2 regions of the Tepiditoga spiralis genome follow, and region 2 is predicted to be linked to the other one. Evidence: riboswitches for the same ligand, from Rfam matches in the RefSeq annotation. Region 2 holds a riboswitch; the other holds the start of a gene.
The links. Region 2 has a riboswitch for thiamine pyrophosphate ahead of IGS63_RS11080 (thiamine ABC transporter substrate-binding protein). Riboswitches for the same ligand answer to the same signal wherever they lie in the genome.
Positions count from the first base shown of each region.

Region 1 (8,426 bases), 680 kb from region 2:
CTTGTTTTCAAATTATCTACACACGAATATATGATTTCGTATTTATTTAATATATCTAAATTTTTTTCTGTTAATTCTATTTCTTTTGATTCAATACAATAATTTAATTTATCTTTTATTGCTTTTGATTTATACTTTTTTATATCTTTTTTATCAAATAAAAATTGTCTGGATAAATTAGATTTTTCAACAATATCTTTATCTATTATACAAAAAGGTATTTTATTTTTATTTAATACATAAGAAACTGGATTTCCAAGTCCACCTGCTCCAATTACTACTGCATTTTTTGCTTCTAAATTAAATTTAAAATGTGGTATTGATATTTGTTTAGTATTAAAAAGTAAATTGGATACTATTAAAGTTGAAATCAATGCTGAACAGATTTCTTTTGGAATATCTACAGTTTTTTCTATTTCTTTGTATTTGTTAAAAGACACTGTTATATTATTTTCTATTAATTTAATTGTAAATCCATGTGTGTTTTCTTCTAAATCTATAATGTTAAATCCACAATTTTTTAATATTTTTTGAGATAAATCATCTTTTATACTTATTTTAGTATTAAATATTTCTTTCATCTTATTTAAACCAATATACTTTAATTGGCGATCAAAATATTCAATATCAATCATTGAATACCACGTCTTTAACTTTATTTATTATTTCTTTAGGATCTCTACCAAACACACGTATCATAGCTTCTTTTCCTGGAAACCCTTCATCCCAAACAAAGTCAACAGGTTTATTTGTTTCATTATAAATATCAGATAATCCATATGGAATTGATAATCCTTCTATTTTTCTTAATTCTTCAGGTTCTTTATAGCGATCTAAATGATAAACGGAATATCCTTTTTCTTTTGCTTTTTTTATAAATTCAGGATTATAAATAACATTCATGGCAGATCTTATCCAAGGAAAATATTTCATAGTTGCAATTACAGCTCTAGCCATATGACTTGTTCCAAAAAATGCTGGTTCATGTATAAAATTAATTTCATTTCCCAATTTATGTATTCTTCCAGGAAATTTCCCTACATGTTCTTGTTCTGTTGCATTTGGTAATGCATATACTATATTTTGTCCAACTTCTGGAATTGTATACTTTCCTAAAAGAATTATTTTATCTTTTATTTCCCATAAAGTATCTATTATATACTTTCTATGCCATTGCATTGTATGTTCTTCAGTTTCAACATAAGTATTAGAATTCTTTATAAACATATCTATATACTTTAAAGACATTTTTATTGCTTCTTCAATAGTGTATCCTAAATGTATATGAGAAGCTATTAAGGTTGAAAATACACACCCTGTTCCGTGAAGAGCCTTATTATATTTTTTAGAATAAAATTTCTTATTGTTATAAGTAACCATAATATTTTCTTCATTTAAATGTCCACCCGTTATTATGATATCTTCTTTTATTCCTGTTTCTTTAGCTTCGTCTGAATTCATAATTAAAAGATCTACATATTTTGAACCATTAATAACCTCTTCAGCAGAAATTATTTTATAATTAGTACTCGTTTTTAAAATAGGATTCCAAATTATTTTTGCATCTTTATACGTATTTCTCAATATTTTTAATTGATTTGAATTTGCCATTCCTACTTTTATAGTATTGAATTTTTTAAATAAATTAAATTCTTCAAGTGTTTCATTAAAATTAAGTTTTTTAAATTCATTTTCTGTTTGTAATGTATTTGCTGAAATAATTGATTTGGCTTTTATTCCAAACATTTTTGTTATTGCAACATCTTGTAAGAGTCCTGCACCTGATGATGGATCAAATCCTGAAAATATTAACATATTCTCCTCCTATTCTATTAATAATTTTTCAACATTTCCTTCATTTAAATAATCTTCTGTTATTTTCATTGCACAAAGTGGACCACACATAGAGCACATTTTTTTATCCTCAGCTTTTCTTTCATTATAAAATTCTTTTGCTTTATCTGGATCTAATGCATATTCAAATTGCCTTTCCCAATCAAATTTAGATCTTGCTATACTCATTTGATTATCAAATTCCATAACCTTTTTATTTTTTACTATATCTGCTGAATGAGCTGCAATTTTAGTTGCTATCAATCCTTCTTTAATATCTTCTATTGTTGGTAATCTTAGATGTTCTGCTGGCGTTACAGCACATAAAAAATCTGCACCTTTTGAAGCTGCTAAAGCTCCTCCAATAGCAGAAGTTATATGATCATAACCAGGTGCTATATCAGTAACTATAGGACCTAAAACATAAAATGGAGCATTTTTACACAATTTTTTTTGTATAATCATATTTGTTTCTATTTCATCGAGTGGAACATGTCCTGGCCCTTCTACCATAACTTGTACTCCATAATTTCTACATTTATCAACAAGTTCTCCAAGCCTTAAAAGTTCATCAATTTGCAAATCATCAGTCGCATCATGTAAAGATCCTGGTCTCAATCCATCACCCAAACTAATTGTTACATCATATTCTTTACATATTTTTAAAACTTCGTCAAAATGTTCATAAAAAGGATTTTCTTTAGAATTTTTTAACATCCATCCAGCTATTATTGATCCTCCTCTTGAAACTATTTTTGCTATTCTATTCGTTCTTTTTAGTTTTTCAATTGTTGTTTTTGTAATTCCAGCATGTATAGTCATAAAGTCAACACCTTCTTCGGCGTGATCCTTTACCATTTGCATAAAATCATTTACTTCAAAGTCAATAACTTTTTTGTTATTTTGAAATGCCTTTGAAGCTGCATCATATACTGGAACAGTACCAACCATTATATTAGAATTTTGAATAATTCTTCTTCTTATTTCCTTTAAATTACCCCAAGTAGATAAATCCATTATTGAATCTGCTCCATATTTTTCTGATATTTTTAATTTTTTTAGTTCTTCTTCTATATTCATATATCCCTGTGATGTTCCTATATTAATATTTACTTTAGTAAAAAAACCTTTTCCAACAACTCTATGCATTTTAATATCGTGTTTTTTATTTTTGGGTAATACAGCCGTTCCATTTGCTATTCTTTTTCTTATTAATTCTGGATCGCATTTTTCGTATATTGCTGCTTTTATCATTTCAGAGGTTATTTCACCTTTTATTGCCTGTTCATATTGTGTCATTTTTTCATCTCCTTTTTAAAACCAATTTACAGTCGTTGGTTTAAAATTTCTACTTTCAATATAAGTTCTAAATTCTTTTACACTTCTACTATCTTCTATTGAAAACTGTTCCGAATCATTATTTATAGTATATCCTCCAACTGAAGTTGAAGATCCTGCTGACATTTTAGTTGCTACTCCAATTAATGCATTTCTCATTTCAAAACTTTCTCTCGTTGAAATATTTATATGAACTCTTGGAAAAATTAATTTTGCTGAAAGAATAAATTTTATAAAATCAATATCATTTATATTATAAAAATCATTCTGAACGTTTAAAGCATTTTTTATTCTTGGAAAGGATATTGAATATTCTACATTTGGATATTTTTTTAATAAATAATCCATATGATATATCATCATAGGAACTTCAATATAAGGATCATTTAGTCCAAGTAAAGCACCTATACTTATTTCTCTAACTCCAGCTTTTATTGCATATTCAATTGTATCCAATCTTTTTTTATAATTACTTTTTAATCCAAATATATGAACTTTTCCATATACTCCTTTTGAATAAGTTTCTTGATACATTGTTACTCCAATTAATCCAATTTCAACTAATTTTTTATACTGTTGTTCATTTAGTGAATAAGTTTCAATTGAAACTTCTTTGAAAAGTTTTTTTAAATTTTTTACAGTATTATAAATGTAATCAAAGGAACTATTAATATGATCTTCACCTGTTAATACTAATACATGTTCTATTCCCATTTTGTACAAAAAATTTGCTTCTTTTAGAATTTGATTAATATTTAATTTTTTTCTTTTTATATTGTTAGTACTTTTAAATCCACAATAAGTACATATGTTCCTGCAATAGTTTGATATATATAAAGGTGCGTATAAATAAACTACATTACCAAAAAATTTTTTATTATTTTTCAAAACCCTCTTTGCCATTATTTCTAATGAATTTGAATGAATTAGTGAAAAGATATCTCCCGCCAAAAAGCTATCTTTTTTTAATATTTTTTTATCAAATTCTTTATTTTGACTTTTTAGAACATAATTATATACTTCATCTACTATATCTGAAAACATATCAATTTCTTCCTATAAAATCAAATAATGGTGAAGAGGCTTGAGCTATTTCTTTTTCTTCAGCTAATCCAGCAAGATATCCCAATCTTCCAGCTTCTACTGAAAGTGAGAATGCTTTTGCCATCTTAACTGGATCATCTGCAATTGATACTGCCGTATTTGCAAGTACTGCATCACATCCAAATTCCATAGCTTGTGCAGCATGTGATGGTTTACCTATTCCAGCATCTATTACTATTTTTGCATCAATTTCATTTAATAAAATTCTAACTAATTCTTTTGTTTTAAATCCTTTATTTGTTCCAATTGGTGAACCAAGTGGCATTATTACTTTTGCCCCATTTTCAACCATTTTTTTTGCATCATACAAATCTGGATACATATATGGAAAAACTTTAAAACCATTTTCACTAAGAAGTTTACACGCTTTAATAGTTTCTTGATTATCTGGCATTAAATATTTTGCATCATTTATTATTTCTATTTTTACCCAATCACTTTTTAATAATTCCTTTCCAACTTTAGCAATTAACAAAGCTTCTTCAGCTGTTCTTGCTCCAGATGTATTTACTATTACTTTAGAATTTCCTACATAGTCAATTAAACTTTCATTTAATCCATCTCTTGATGCTCTTCTCATTGCAACTGTAATTACATCAATATTTCCAAAATCTAAAGCTTTTTTCATTTGTTCATAACTTGCAAACTTTCCACTTCCCATAAAAAATCTATTTGATATTTCTTCACCATATATTTTTAATGGCTCCATCATCCACCTCCTACGACAGTAATAACTTCTATTTTGTCATTTTCATTTAAATTATTTTTATAGTCTTCTTTTTTTAATATTTCATTATTTAAAATTAAAACCACTTTTTTTTCATCTATATTGTATTTTTCTAAAAGATCATAAAAATTAGATTTTTCAATATCTTCTTCTCTTCCATTAAAAATTATTCTCATATACTTAACTCCTTTCTAAAAAAAACATCTCCTGCAAAAAGCAGGAGATGTTTTAATTATTTATTATCTCACGTACTTCCCGCTCCTTACGCTGGTATTAACCAGTTCAAGTTAAAAGGGTTAGAAACTTTCCGTTTCAATCTCAGCTGTGGAATAACAGCACCCCTGTGGGACATAATATTTAATTTTCAAAAAGATTATAACTCTTATTTTTTATTTTGTCAACTTAAAAAATAAAAAATTTCCTTTTAGATTTTTCTCCAGCATTACTATCATAAATCTCTTCAAATTCGGAATTATACATTCTAAAAACCTCTAAAACCTTTGGATTAAAGTGTTCTGGTTTTATTCTTCCATCACCTTCAAGAATAATTTCTGTTGCTTTTTTATGACTAAAACCTTTTTTATATGGTCTTTCAGATCTAAGTGCATCGTATATATCTGCAAGTGCAACTATTTGTGCTTCTATTGGAATATCAGATCCTCGTATACCATATGGATAACCTCCACCATTAAATTTTTCATGATGACAAAGTGCTATATTTAAAGCAGTTTTAAAGTATTTATTATCTTCTAAAATTTTTCTTGCTTCTGTTGTATGTTTCTTTATTATATCAAATTCATCTCTTGTAAGTCTTCCTTTTTTATTTAAAATTCCAATTGGAATAAATATTTTACCAACATCATGCAGTGGGGCAAAATTTTTAATTTCTTCTACAAACTCATAATTTAATCCCATTTTTTCAGCAATAAACTCTGATAAAATACCAACTCTATATATATGATTTCCAGTAACATCATCATGTGCTTCAGATACAATTGCTAATTTATTTGCAAATTTTATATAAGCATTTCTAAATTCTTTATTTTGTCTTTTTATTTTTAAAATAGATTCTCCAATTTCTTTAAAAGCTCTTGATATGGTTATGTCATAACCAAAAAAATCTTTTTTTGAATTTTCTTTTATATCATAAGTTATAGCAGCTACTTTTTCTTGATTAACAAAAAAAGGTATGTATAATGTAGTTTTTATTTTTTTAGTGGCTTCTTTCAAATCTTTTAAAACATTTAAGGGCATGTTGCTCTCATTTTCTTTCATAATATTATTTATTTTTTTTATTTCATTTGATCTAACAGAATAAGATCTATCTAAATCTAAATTTTTTAATATATTTATATCATGTCCTATAGAATCAACAAACTTCCATTTATTTTTTTCAAATTTTTGAATACTACCATAATCTGCACCTAATAAATTTAATGAAGTTCTAAATAGATCTGTTAAAAATAAATCTTCATCAATATTCATATACTCAGAAATATTAGAATTTATATCTATAATACTTTTTAAACTTTCTTTAGCCTTTTTATCTGTAGAAAAAGTTGTAGATAATTTTTGTTTCTCAATTTCTAAATTTTCCAATGATTTTTTTATATCGTACAATTCTTTTTCTAGAGTTTCTTTCAACTTTAAAATTTTTTTGTTCTTTTTTATGTGTTTTTTTCTTGAAAAGAATAACACTATAATGGCAAAAATAAAAAAAGAATAAATATATATATCTTTTTCTATAAGTATAAAGTTATTTTTTTTATTAAAATATTTTTTTAATGTTTTATAATAAATAGAATTTGGATTTTCTTTTATTTTTATAATATAATCATTAATATTTTCTTGAATTGTTTTATCTTTTGCTATTATTCCAAATTTAAATTCAGAAAAATTCAATCTACTTTCAATAAAATTATATTTATTAGCCAATATCAAACCAGCATTTTTAGAAACTACAGCAATATCAATTTTTTTGTTTTTTAATTCTTTAAAAATTTCATCATAACTTTCATATTCAGAAAAAATACACCTAACATTATTTTTATTTAAAATATCCTTTATTTGTTTATAAAAAATGCTATTCTTTTTTACTCCAATCCATTTATTTTTTAAATCAAAAATAGAAATTATAGATTCTGAATTAGTAAAAATTTTCATTGAATCTTTTATAATAAAATTTGAATCAACTAAAGTTGGATATATTATATCCAATCTATTATTAAAAAACATATTATTTATTTTTTCTTTTGTATCATTATAAATAGTTAAATTCCATCCTTTTTCATTTGCAATATCTTTTAAAATTTCTGTAAAAACGCCCGTATTTTCATTAGTATAAAAAGAATTTGGAAAATCACTATAAGTTCCTACTTTTAAATCAAGAGAAAAAGTAGCTAACCCAATAAAAATAACACAAAAATATAAAAGTAATTTTTTCATTGTTTTCCCCCTAAATTAATTTCCCTAGCTAATTATATCAAATTTTTTCTTAAATGCAAATATAAATGGTATAATATAATTGGAGGTTAAAAATGAAAAAAATTTATCAAAAAAAATCTACAAAAAAAAAATTAGAGAAATTAATTGAATACTCTAAAATTGAGCTGGTTGAACAAGGTTTTTCTAAATTTAATTTAAACAAAGTAATTAATTCCTCTGGAATTAGTAAAGCTACTTTTTATAAAAATTATAAGTCAAAACAAAATTTTATATTGATTGTTATAAAAAACATTATAGATGAATTTGTAACTCCATTAAAAGAATTTTTAAACGCTATAAATGATATAGAAGAAATAATTAATTTGATAGAAAATTATAACCTTGATCCACAAAAATTGCTTAAAGAATATCCAATAAAAGATTTATTTTATAATCATGAAACGGCAAAATTTATTAATGAATATTATTATAAAACCTTTGAGAATATAATATTAGAAAAAATAATAATTTCACAAAAAAACGGAACAATTAGAAATGATGTGGATCCTAAATTTATTTTTGAATTTTTAACTTCTATAATAAAAGGTATAGGTCATATGATTGAAGATGATGATTTTAAAAAAATTGTTGATAATTATAAAAAACTTATATTATCCGCACTAAAAACAAATGAGGTGGAAAAATGAAAGCTTTAGCATTATGTACAATAGGGTTAGAAAAAGTAGTAGCAAATGAAATTAAAAGAATGGGATACAAAGTTATTGATTCAAAGAGTGGTATGATATTTTTTGAAACAGATTTAGAAGGTATTTATAAAGTTAATATAAGTTCAAGAGTTGTTGAAAGACTTATGATCGTGTTAAAAGAATTTAGAGCTTATGATTTTGATGATTTATATAATGAAATATTTTCTATAGATTGGAAAAAATATTTATATAAAGATACCAACATTACTATAGATAAAATGAGTAGTAAATAT
Region 1 is NZ_AP018712.1:1,694,175-1,702,600, reverse strand. Features, by position in the region: gene IGS63_RS07945 (ThiF family adenylyltransferase) at 1-635, opposite strand, end outside; gene IGS63_RS07940 (thiamine-phosphate synthase family protein) at 628-1,815, opposite strand; gene thiC (phosphomethylpyrimidine synthase ThiC) at 1,825-3,132, opposite strand; gene IGS63_RS07930 (radical SAM protein) at 3,148-4,215, opposite strand; gene IGS63_RS07925 (thiazole synthase) at 4,217-4,984, opposite strand; gene thiS (sulfur carrier protein ThiS) at 4,984-5,178, opposite strand; TPP riboswitch at 5,245-5,355, opposite strand; gene IGS63_RS07915 (HD domain-containing phosphohydrolase) at 5,405-7,447, opposite strand; gene IGS63_RS07910 (TetR/AcrR family transcriptional regulator) at 7,540-8,133, shown strand; gene IGS63_RS07905 (THUMP domain-containing class I SAM-dependent RNA methyltransferase) at 8,130-8,426, shown strand, end outside.
Region 1: another riboswitch for thiamine pyrophosphate. It lies ahead of thiS (sulfur carrier protein ThiS); the one in region 2 lies ahead of IGS63_RS11080 (thiamine ABC transporter substrate-binding protein).

Region 2 (8,426 bases):
ATTAAAAAAAGGTGTAGAAATTGATTTAGGTGGAATAGCTAAAGGTTATGCAGTTGATAAAGTCATTGAAAGAATAAAAGGAATTGACCCTAATGCTACAGGTTTTATTGATGCTGGTGGAGATATTGGAATAATTGGTCCTAAATATGGAAATTTACCTTGGGTAATTGGTATAAGAGATCCTTTTAAAAAAGGTATGTATAGTAGCATAGGAACATTATATTTATACAGTGGAGCTGTAGCTACCTCTGGAAATTATGAAAGATTTTTTATAAAAGATGGTATTAGATATCATCATTTAATAGATCCTAAAACTGGATATCCATCAAATAAATCTGTTAGTTCAACTGTAATTGCAAAAAAAGTAATGACAGCTGATGCATTTGCAACAACACTTTTTATTCTTGGATACAACAATCCTTCTCTTGAATACTTTACTAATTTTGGTATTCAAGCTTATATTATTTCACCAACTGGTGAAGGAACAAAAACTTCTGGTTTTGATTATTTTATGGAGAAAGGAAGATGACTTTTTTAAAAAAAGGAGACCTTTACTTTATCCTAGCTGGTATTTTATTTTTAATTTCATTATATATATTTCAAAATTTAAATAACTATTCAATTGAAGGAGCAAAAGTTTTTTTAAATGGTAAAAATATATTTAACATAACAAAAGATGGTACCTATACTATAAAAAATGAATCTGGTAATATTTTAATGCATGTAGAGTATAAAAATAAAATGGTAAGAGCTTTAGATTCAACATGTAAATTAAAGGTTTGTATTGATACTGGCTGGGTTAATAATGCCTCACAAGATATAATCTGTATACCAAATAAAATTGTAATTAAACCTATAGGCAAAAAGAAAAAAAATGGAGTTGACTTAATCACATGGTAAAATCTAAAAAAATATCTTATCTTGCAATTTTAAGTGCCATTTCTTCAGCTATATATTATTTTGAAAGTTTTTTACCTATGCCTATTCCTGTACCTGGAGCACGTTGGGGATTTTCTAATTTTCCAGTATTACTTGGTATAGTTAAAAATATGAGTTTTAGCAATATAATTTATATGATCTTAATAAAATCAATTATGGGTTCTATGTTTACAGGAAAACTTTTCACTCCAACTTTTTGGATGGGGATTACTGGTAGCTTAATAGGAAGTATTTTTATGTTTTATGCATCTAAAATTAAAAAATTTGGAATAGTTGGAATTAGTGAAATTGGAGCCTTTGTAAATAATTCAGTTCAAATTATAGTAGCTGGTATTTTTATAATACATTCAAAAGGAATTTTTTGGTACTATCCTTTTATGGTAGGAACAGGTTTCTTAACAGCTTTTATAAATGCTTCAATTGTAAAAATAACTATTAGGAGTGTTGAATTTGAATAAATACAATATTATACTAGGATCAGGTTCACCAAGAAGATATGAATTACTAAAATTATTGTTCAACAATTTTGAAGTAAAAGTATCAAATACAGTTGAAAAATATAGTTCAAAAAAACCAGAAAATATAGTTGTAGAACTTTCAGAATTAAAAAGCAACTCTATAAAAATTAGTAATGATAAACTATTAATTACAGCTGATACAATAGTTGTTTTAAATGAAAAAATTATAGGAAAACCTAATAATTTTGAAGATGCTTTTCATATGTTGAAAAGTCTTTCTGGAAAAAAACATGAGGTATTTACTGGAGTTACTATAAGAACATTAAACAAAAAAAGATGCTTTTATGAAAAAACTGAAGTTTTTTTTAATAATTTAACTGATTCTATAATTAAATTTTATTTAAGTACTTATGAACCTTTTGATAAAGCTGGAAGTTATGGCATTCAAGATTTTGGAGCCGTTTTTATAAATAAAATAATAGGTGACTATTATAATGTTATGGGACTTCCAATATCAAGATTATTTTTTGAATTACAATCTTTTTGAATACTTTATATTTTAATATTATTTATACTTAAAAAAGGAGAGTAAATATGCTTCCACGTGAAAAACTTATAAAATATGGTGTAGAAAAATTAACCAATGATGAATTGTTAGCCGTTATTTTAAGAAGTGGAATAAAAGGAAAAAATGTTTTTGAACTTTCAAAAGAACTTTTAAAAAAATATAAAACTCTAACTAAGTTAGAACAGGCAAGTTTTGAAGAATTATCTTCCATAAAAGGTATTGGAAAAGTAAAATCCATAAACTTAAAAGCTTCTCTTGAATTTGGCAAAAGATATCATCTATACAAAATGAAAGAAAAAAAAGTAAGTATAAATTCACCCGAAGATGTTTATAGAGTATCAGAAAATATGATATACTATGATAGAGAAGTTGTAAAGGTTATATCTTTAGATTCAAAATTAAATATTATAAATTCTAACGAAGTAAGTCAAGGAACTGCAAATGCTTCAATAGCACACCCAAGAGATATTTTTAAATGTGCAATAAAAAATAATGCAATCTCTATTGTTCTTGTACATAATCATCCATCAGGAAACCCTGAACCAAGTAAAAAAGATTTTGATTTAACAAATAAAATTAATGAAGCCGGTACTTTACTTGGAATAAAATTAAATGATCATGTTATAATAGGAAACAATTCATATTATAGTTTTAATTTACAAAAGAAGGTGTATATAAATGAGCGAGAATGACAAATTAGAGGCAATATATAAATTAAAAAAAGAAATGGAAAAAGACTTAAAAAAGAAAGGGGGAAAAATAAAATCTGAAGAAGAAACAGAAAAAAAGAGAACCATATACAAACCAGATAAAGTTTTATCTGGAATAAATATACCATTTGAAAAAATAAAAACGTGGTTCGATATAAACTTATATGATATAGAAATTAGTGATGAAAAATTATCTTTTTACTTTGAAAGTAAATTAACTAACAAATCGCCTGGTTACTTTTATAATCAATTTGGGCTAATGCATTTATTGAGAAATGATTATGAAAAAGCAGAAAAGTTTTTTTTACTTGGTAAAGATATCGAATCTAAATTTAACTATGGAGTTTTAAAAGTTTTTAGAAAAGATGAAGATGCTCTTGTTTATGCAAAAGAAATTGTAAATAAATACCCTCAAACAGGATATCCATATTTGTTGTTATCCTTATATTTTATTTCTGTAAATAATTTTGATGGTGCTTATAAATTTTTAACTACTGCAAATAAATTTTTAAATTATTCATTTATTTCTTTAGCTCTTTCAATATATAAGAAAGATTTTATAGCATCAAAAGCCTATTTATCAAAATGTTTTCTTGAAAACAAAGCAAAAAAAACTATAACTTTATTAGATTATTATATGACCTTATTTGGAACAGACATTGATAAAAGATTATCTATTTTCTCTTCTATTAGAAGAGAAAATACTCCTTGTGCAAAATGTATAGAAACTATACAATCAAAAAAAGGGCATGAAACTCCTGAATATTGTGCTTTTTCACAAAGAATTAACAGCATACTTTTTTTAAACGAATCATCAAAAAGTTATATTTTTGAAAAATTAGATTTAAATTTTATAAACTTTTTTAATGCAAACCTTAAAGAAGAAGCAAACAAAGTGTATCAAAGCATGATTAAAATATATGGTGAATTAGATATATTATTTATTCCCGGAAGCACAAATAAAATGGGATTGAAAACTTTAGAGTTTATTACTGAAACTACAAAATATAAAATGACTTTAAAAGGTCCAGACTATTATACTGAATTAAAAACAATTTTAAAAAGTTTAAAAAATAATTATCATAAGGATTTCGATTTTATTATAAATGTTCCTTTTTATGAATCTTTAAGATTATTATTTGGATGGAGAACGTGTAAAAGACTTTATTAATGGAGGTTCAATTATGGATTTAAAAAGGTTGGAAGAAAGTATTGAAAAAGAAATAAAAAAAGTAAATGAAAGTTTTAATTATTCTGAAAAAAACATCGAATTAAAACCAGAAAATATTGCAAGGTATATTGATCACACCTTATTAAAAGCTACTGCAACACCAAAAGATATTGAAAAACTTTGTGAAGAAGCTAAAGAAAATGATTTTTTTTCAGTTTGTGTTAACCCTGCATATGCATCACTCGCAAAAGAAAAATTAAATGGAAGTAATTCTAAAGTAGCAGTAGTTATAGGATTTCCGTTGGGTGCAAATGATAAAACTGTTAAAGCCTTTGAAACAAGAGCTGCACTTGATGATGGAGCAGATGAATTTGATATGGTAATAAATATCGGTATGTTAAAAGCAAAAAAATATGATTATGTTTTTGAAGATATAAAATCTGTTGTTGATGAAGCCGATGGTAAAACAGTTAAAGTTATAATTGAAACATGTTATTTAACTAAAGAAGAAAAAATTGCAGCTTGTGTTCTTTCAAAACTTGCTGGTGCAACCTTTGTAAAAACTTCAACAGGATTTGGAACAGGTGGAGCAACTCCAGAAGATGTTGCTTTAATGAAATTTGTCGTTGGAAATGACTTAAAAGTTAAAGCATCTGGAGGAGTTAGAAGCTTTGAGGATGCAAAAAAAGTAATTGCAGCAGGTGCTGAAAGAATTGGTGCAAGTGCTGGTATAAAAATAATAAATGGAGAAGTTTCTAAAGAAAATTATTAATAAAGTAAATACTAAAAAAAGCCAGGGGAGCTTAATGCTGAGAGGATTTTCAATCGACCCTAATACCTGATCCAGATAATGCTGGTGTAGGAAGGCGGAAAAATTATAAAACTATAATTGCTCCCGCTTGGGAGCAAATTTTTTTATGGAGGTATAATATGAAAAAAGGTATATTAGTTATTATGAGTATTTTAATTGTTATAAGTGTTTTCTCAACAACTCTCACTGTATACACTTATGAAAGTTTAAATTGGGTTGAAGACAAAGTTTTAAAAGAATTTGAAAGTATGTATGGATGTGATGTTAATCTTGTAAAACTTGGTGATGGTGGAAGTGTACTTTCAAGATTATTACTAGAAAAGAAAAATTCAAAAGCTGATGTTGTAGTTGGTCTTGATCAATCTTTATCAGTAAAAGCAATTAAAGAAGGTATTTTAGAAAAATATACACCAATAAATATATCTAAAATAAACAATAAAGATTTAATATTAAATGATTATACAGTACCATATGACTATGGAGGAATAGCTTTTGTTTATAATCCAAAAACATTAAAAACAGTTCCAACTTCTTTTGAAGATTTAACAAAATTAAATAAAAAGATAATTATTCAAGATCCAAGAACGTCAAGTACAGGACAATCTTTTCTTTTATGGACAATTGCAGTTTATGGAGATAATTGGCAAGATTTTTGGAAAAGATTAAAACCAGCTATATTAACTGTAGCACCAGGATGGGATGAATCTTTTTCAAAATTTGAAGCAGGAGAAGCACCTATAATGGTTAGTTATGCAACAGATGGAGCATACTCTTATCAATATTACAAAAGTACTAAATATAAAGCATTTATACCAAAAGAAGGTGCCTATGTTCAAATTGAAACTGCTAGTATAATAAAAAATACAAAAAATGAAGAATTAGCTAAAAGATTCATAGAATTTTTATTAATGAATAATTTTCAAAAAGAGATACCTTTAAATCAATGGATGTTTCCCGTAACTAATACCACTTTACCCGAATCCTTTAAATATGCAATAATACCAGAAAAAATAGTTTCTGTCGATTCTGAAAAAATATCTAAAAATATGGAAACTTGGTTAGAACAATGGGAAAAAATAATGTATTAAAAAAAGTAGAGTTTTATTATGCTTTACTTTGGATATTTCCTATATTTTTTATACTTAAAGATTTTTTTAATACAAAAAGTTTAATTTTAATATGGGATCTGCGAACATTGCGGATCCTATCTTTTACTTTATTACAAAGTATACTATCATCCTTACTTTCATTAATTATTTCATTGTTGCCATCTTACTATGTATCAAGAAAAAGAAATATACTTTCTAATGTTATAGAAAATTCATTATTTATACCTTTTTTCTTTCCTCCAATATCTGCTATAATAGCTTTTTCTATACTATATTCAGGAAATGGTCTTTTATCTAAAATCGGAATAAATTTAAATGTTATGTACAATCTAAAAGCCATTTTAATAGCTCATACATTTTACAATTCTCCAATATTTATCAAATACATATCTGAAGCTCTTAAAAAAATACCTCAAAATATTGAAGAAACAGTCAATATTGAGGGGGCTAATAAATTACAAAAGTTTTTTAAAATAGATTTACCAATTATAATGCCGTCTATAACAAGAGGTTTTTTTCTTGTTTTTACATACTGCTTTACAAGTTTTGCAATTGTTCTTTCATTGGGAGGTATCAAATATTCAACTTTTGAAGTTGCAATTTCTACAACATTAAGAGGATCTATGAACTTTTCCAAAGCCTTAACTTATGCAATGATACAATTTATTGTATTGACAATAATAAATATATTTCTCTCAAAAACTGAAGAATATCAAATAGAATATCAAGATTTTAAAATTAAAAAAACTAATATTTTTTTATTTATATTTTCTTTAATGTATATAATATTTGAATATTCAATAGTTATAGTAGGAATATTAGCTTCTATCTATAACTTTTATGAATCCAAATTTGATATAAGTGGAATATTAAATTTATTTTCTAAAAAAATAAATTCTAAGTATCATATAATTGAATCTATAATTAACTCATTATCATTATCTTTTATAACTTCTATAATAACTGTACTATTTTCTTATTATATATTAAAAAAATATTCTAAATTTACTAATATATTAATTACATCTACTATTGGAATATCCTCAGCATTTTTAGCCATGGGATTAGTTTATTTAAATATTCTTTTTAGTATAAATTATTTTTATCTTTTAACTATTGGATATTTTTTAATAACAGTACCTATCTGTATATCATTTATGCATTCTCATTTTTTATCTTTTGATAGAACAATAGAAGAAGCAGCAAAATTAGATGGTGCTAATAAATTGCAATTATTATATTATATCGATTTTCCATTAATGTTTCCTATTTTGTTATCTTCATTCTTACAAATATTTACTATAATATTTGGAGAATTTACAATAGCTTATACTATGCAAATTAATAATTCTTATCCATTAGTTAGTTTAGTAAATTATACTTTATCTTCTTCAAGACTATATAAAGAAAGTTCTGCTTTAAGTTCTTTAAATATTTTAATTATATTTTTTATTTTCTATATATCTAAAATTTTTTCAAAAAAAACAAAAGATGATTTTAAATAAAATCATCTTTTGTTTTTTTATTCTATTATTGCAATTGAAAATTCTGTTATTAAATAGGCTTTAAAAAAATTAACTTTTTCAAAAAGTTCCATATCTTGATCCATTAACTCTTTAAAAGTATTATATTTTTTTGATTTAACTCTAACTACCATATTGAATTCTTTTATATCCGTAACTTCTATAAAGTCCTCTAAATTATATAACCTTATATAAGTATTTACTTTTTCTGTTATATACTGATTCAACTCATCCTTAAAATTTAAAAATAATAAAAAATTTTTTCTTATCAATTTAGAAATTTCCATAGCAACAGCTTTTTTTATAGAAACCATTTCAAAAACATTATTATAAGAAAATTCTACCTTCTTACCAAAAAAATTTCCTTTTAAAACTCCAGAATCATGATTATTTTCTAAAGCTTCTTCTCCAATTGCTAAAGCAAATGGGAAAGTAGCTATTGTATTTAAATATGTATCAAAGTTAATTTTTAAGTCTTTAATTTCAAAATTCAGTTTTTTTAGTACCTTTTCAGTAATTTTATCATCAGCTTCTTTAAATTTTGCAGAAGCTTCTTTTAATTTCTCAATAATATCTTCTAACTCATCAGGATTTATATTCTTTAAAAAATCTAAATTAAAATTTCCAAGTTCTGGATTTTTATTTAATATATCATTTAAAAATTTTTCAAAATCATCAAATTCAGGCATTTTTAATCCTCCAAATACTTACTTTAAACTATTATATAATAAAAATAATGTCATTTAAGTTAAAATTAAGTACTAAGAAATTAATTATTATTTTCAATAATATATTTTCTCATCTTTACAAATGCTTGAGAAGTTAGTATAACATCTCCTTCAGCTCTATGCCTTGAAACATTTGTATTAATATTCAATCTTTTACAAATAATATCTAAATTATGTTTTCTTTCACCTTTAAAAACTCTATGAGACATTTTCATAGTATCTAAAATTTGATTTTTTATATATTGTTCATTTGATATCTCAAAGTTTAAAAATTTTAAATCAAATCTTGCATTTTGTATAACTAACACACAATTATTTATAAAATTCAAAAATTCTTCTTGTATTTCAAAAAATTTCGGACTATTTTCAACATGTTTATCTCTTATTCCGTGTATTTTTGAAGCATAAA
Region 2 is NZ_AP018712.1:2,372,166-2,380,591, forward strand. Features, by position in the region: gene IGS63_RS11045 (FAD:protein FMN transferase) at 1-529, shown strand, start outside; gene IGS63_RS11050 (NusG domain II-containing protein) at 526-900, shown strand; gene IGS63_RS11055 (Gx transporter family protein) at 894-1,397, shown strand; gene IGS63_RS11060 (nucleoside triphosphate pyrophosphatase) at 1,390-1,944, shown strand; gene radC (RadC family protein) at 1,992-2,657, shown strand; gene IGS63_RS11070 (tetratricopeptide repeat protein) at 2,644-3,846, shown strand; gene deoC (deoxyribose-phosphate aldolase) at 3,860-4,618, shown strand; TPP riboswitch at 4,632-4,728, shown strand; gene IGS63_RS11080 (thiamine ABC transporter substrate-binding protein) at 4,777-5,745, shown strand; gene IGS63_RS11085 (ABC transporter permease) at 5,724-7,271, shown strand; gene IGS63_RS11090 (hypothetical protein) at 7,289-7,978, opposite strand; gene IGS63_RS11095 (3'-5' exonuclease) at 8,059-8,426, opposite strand, start outside.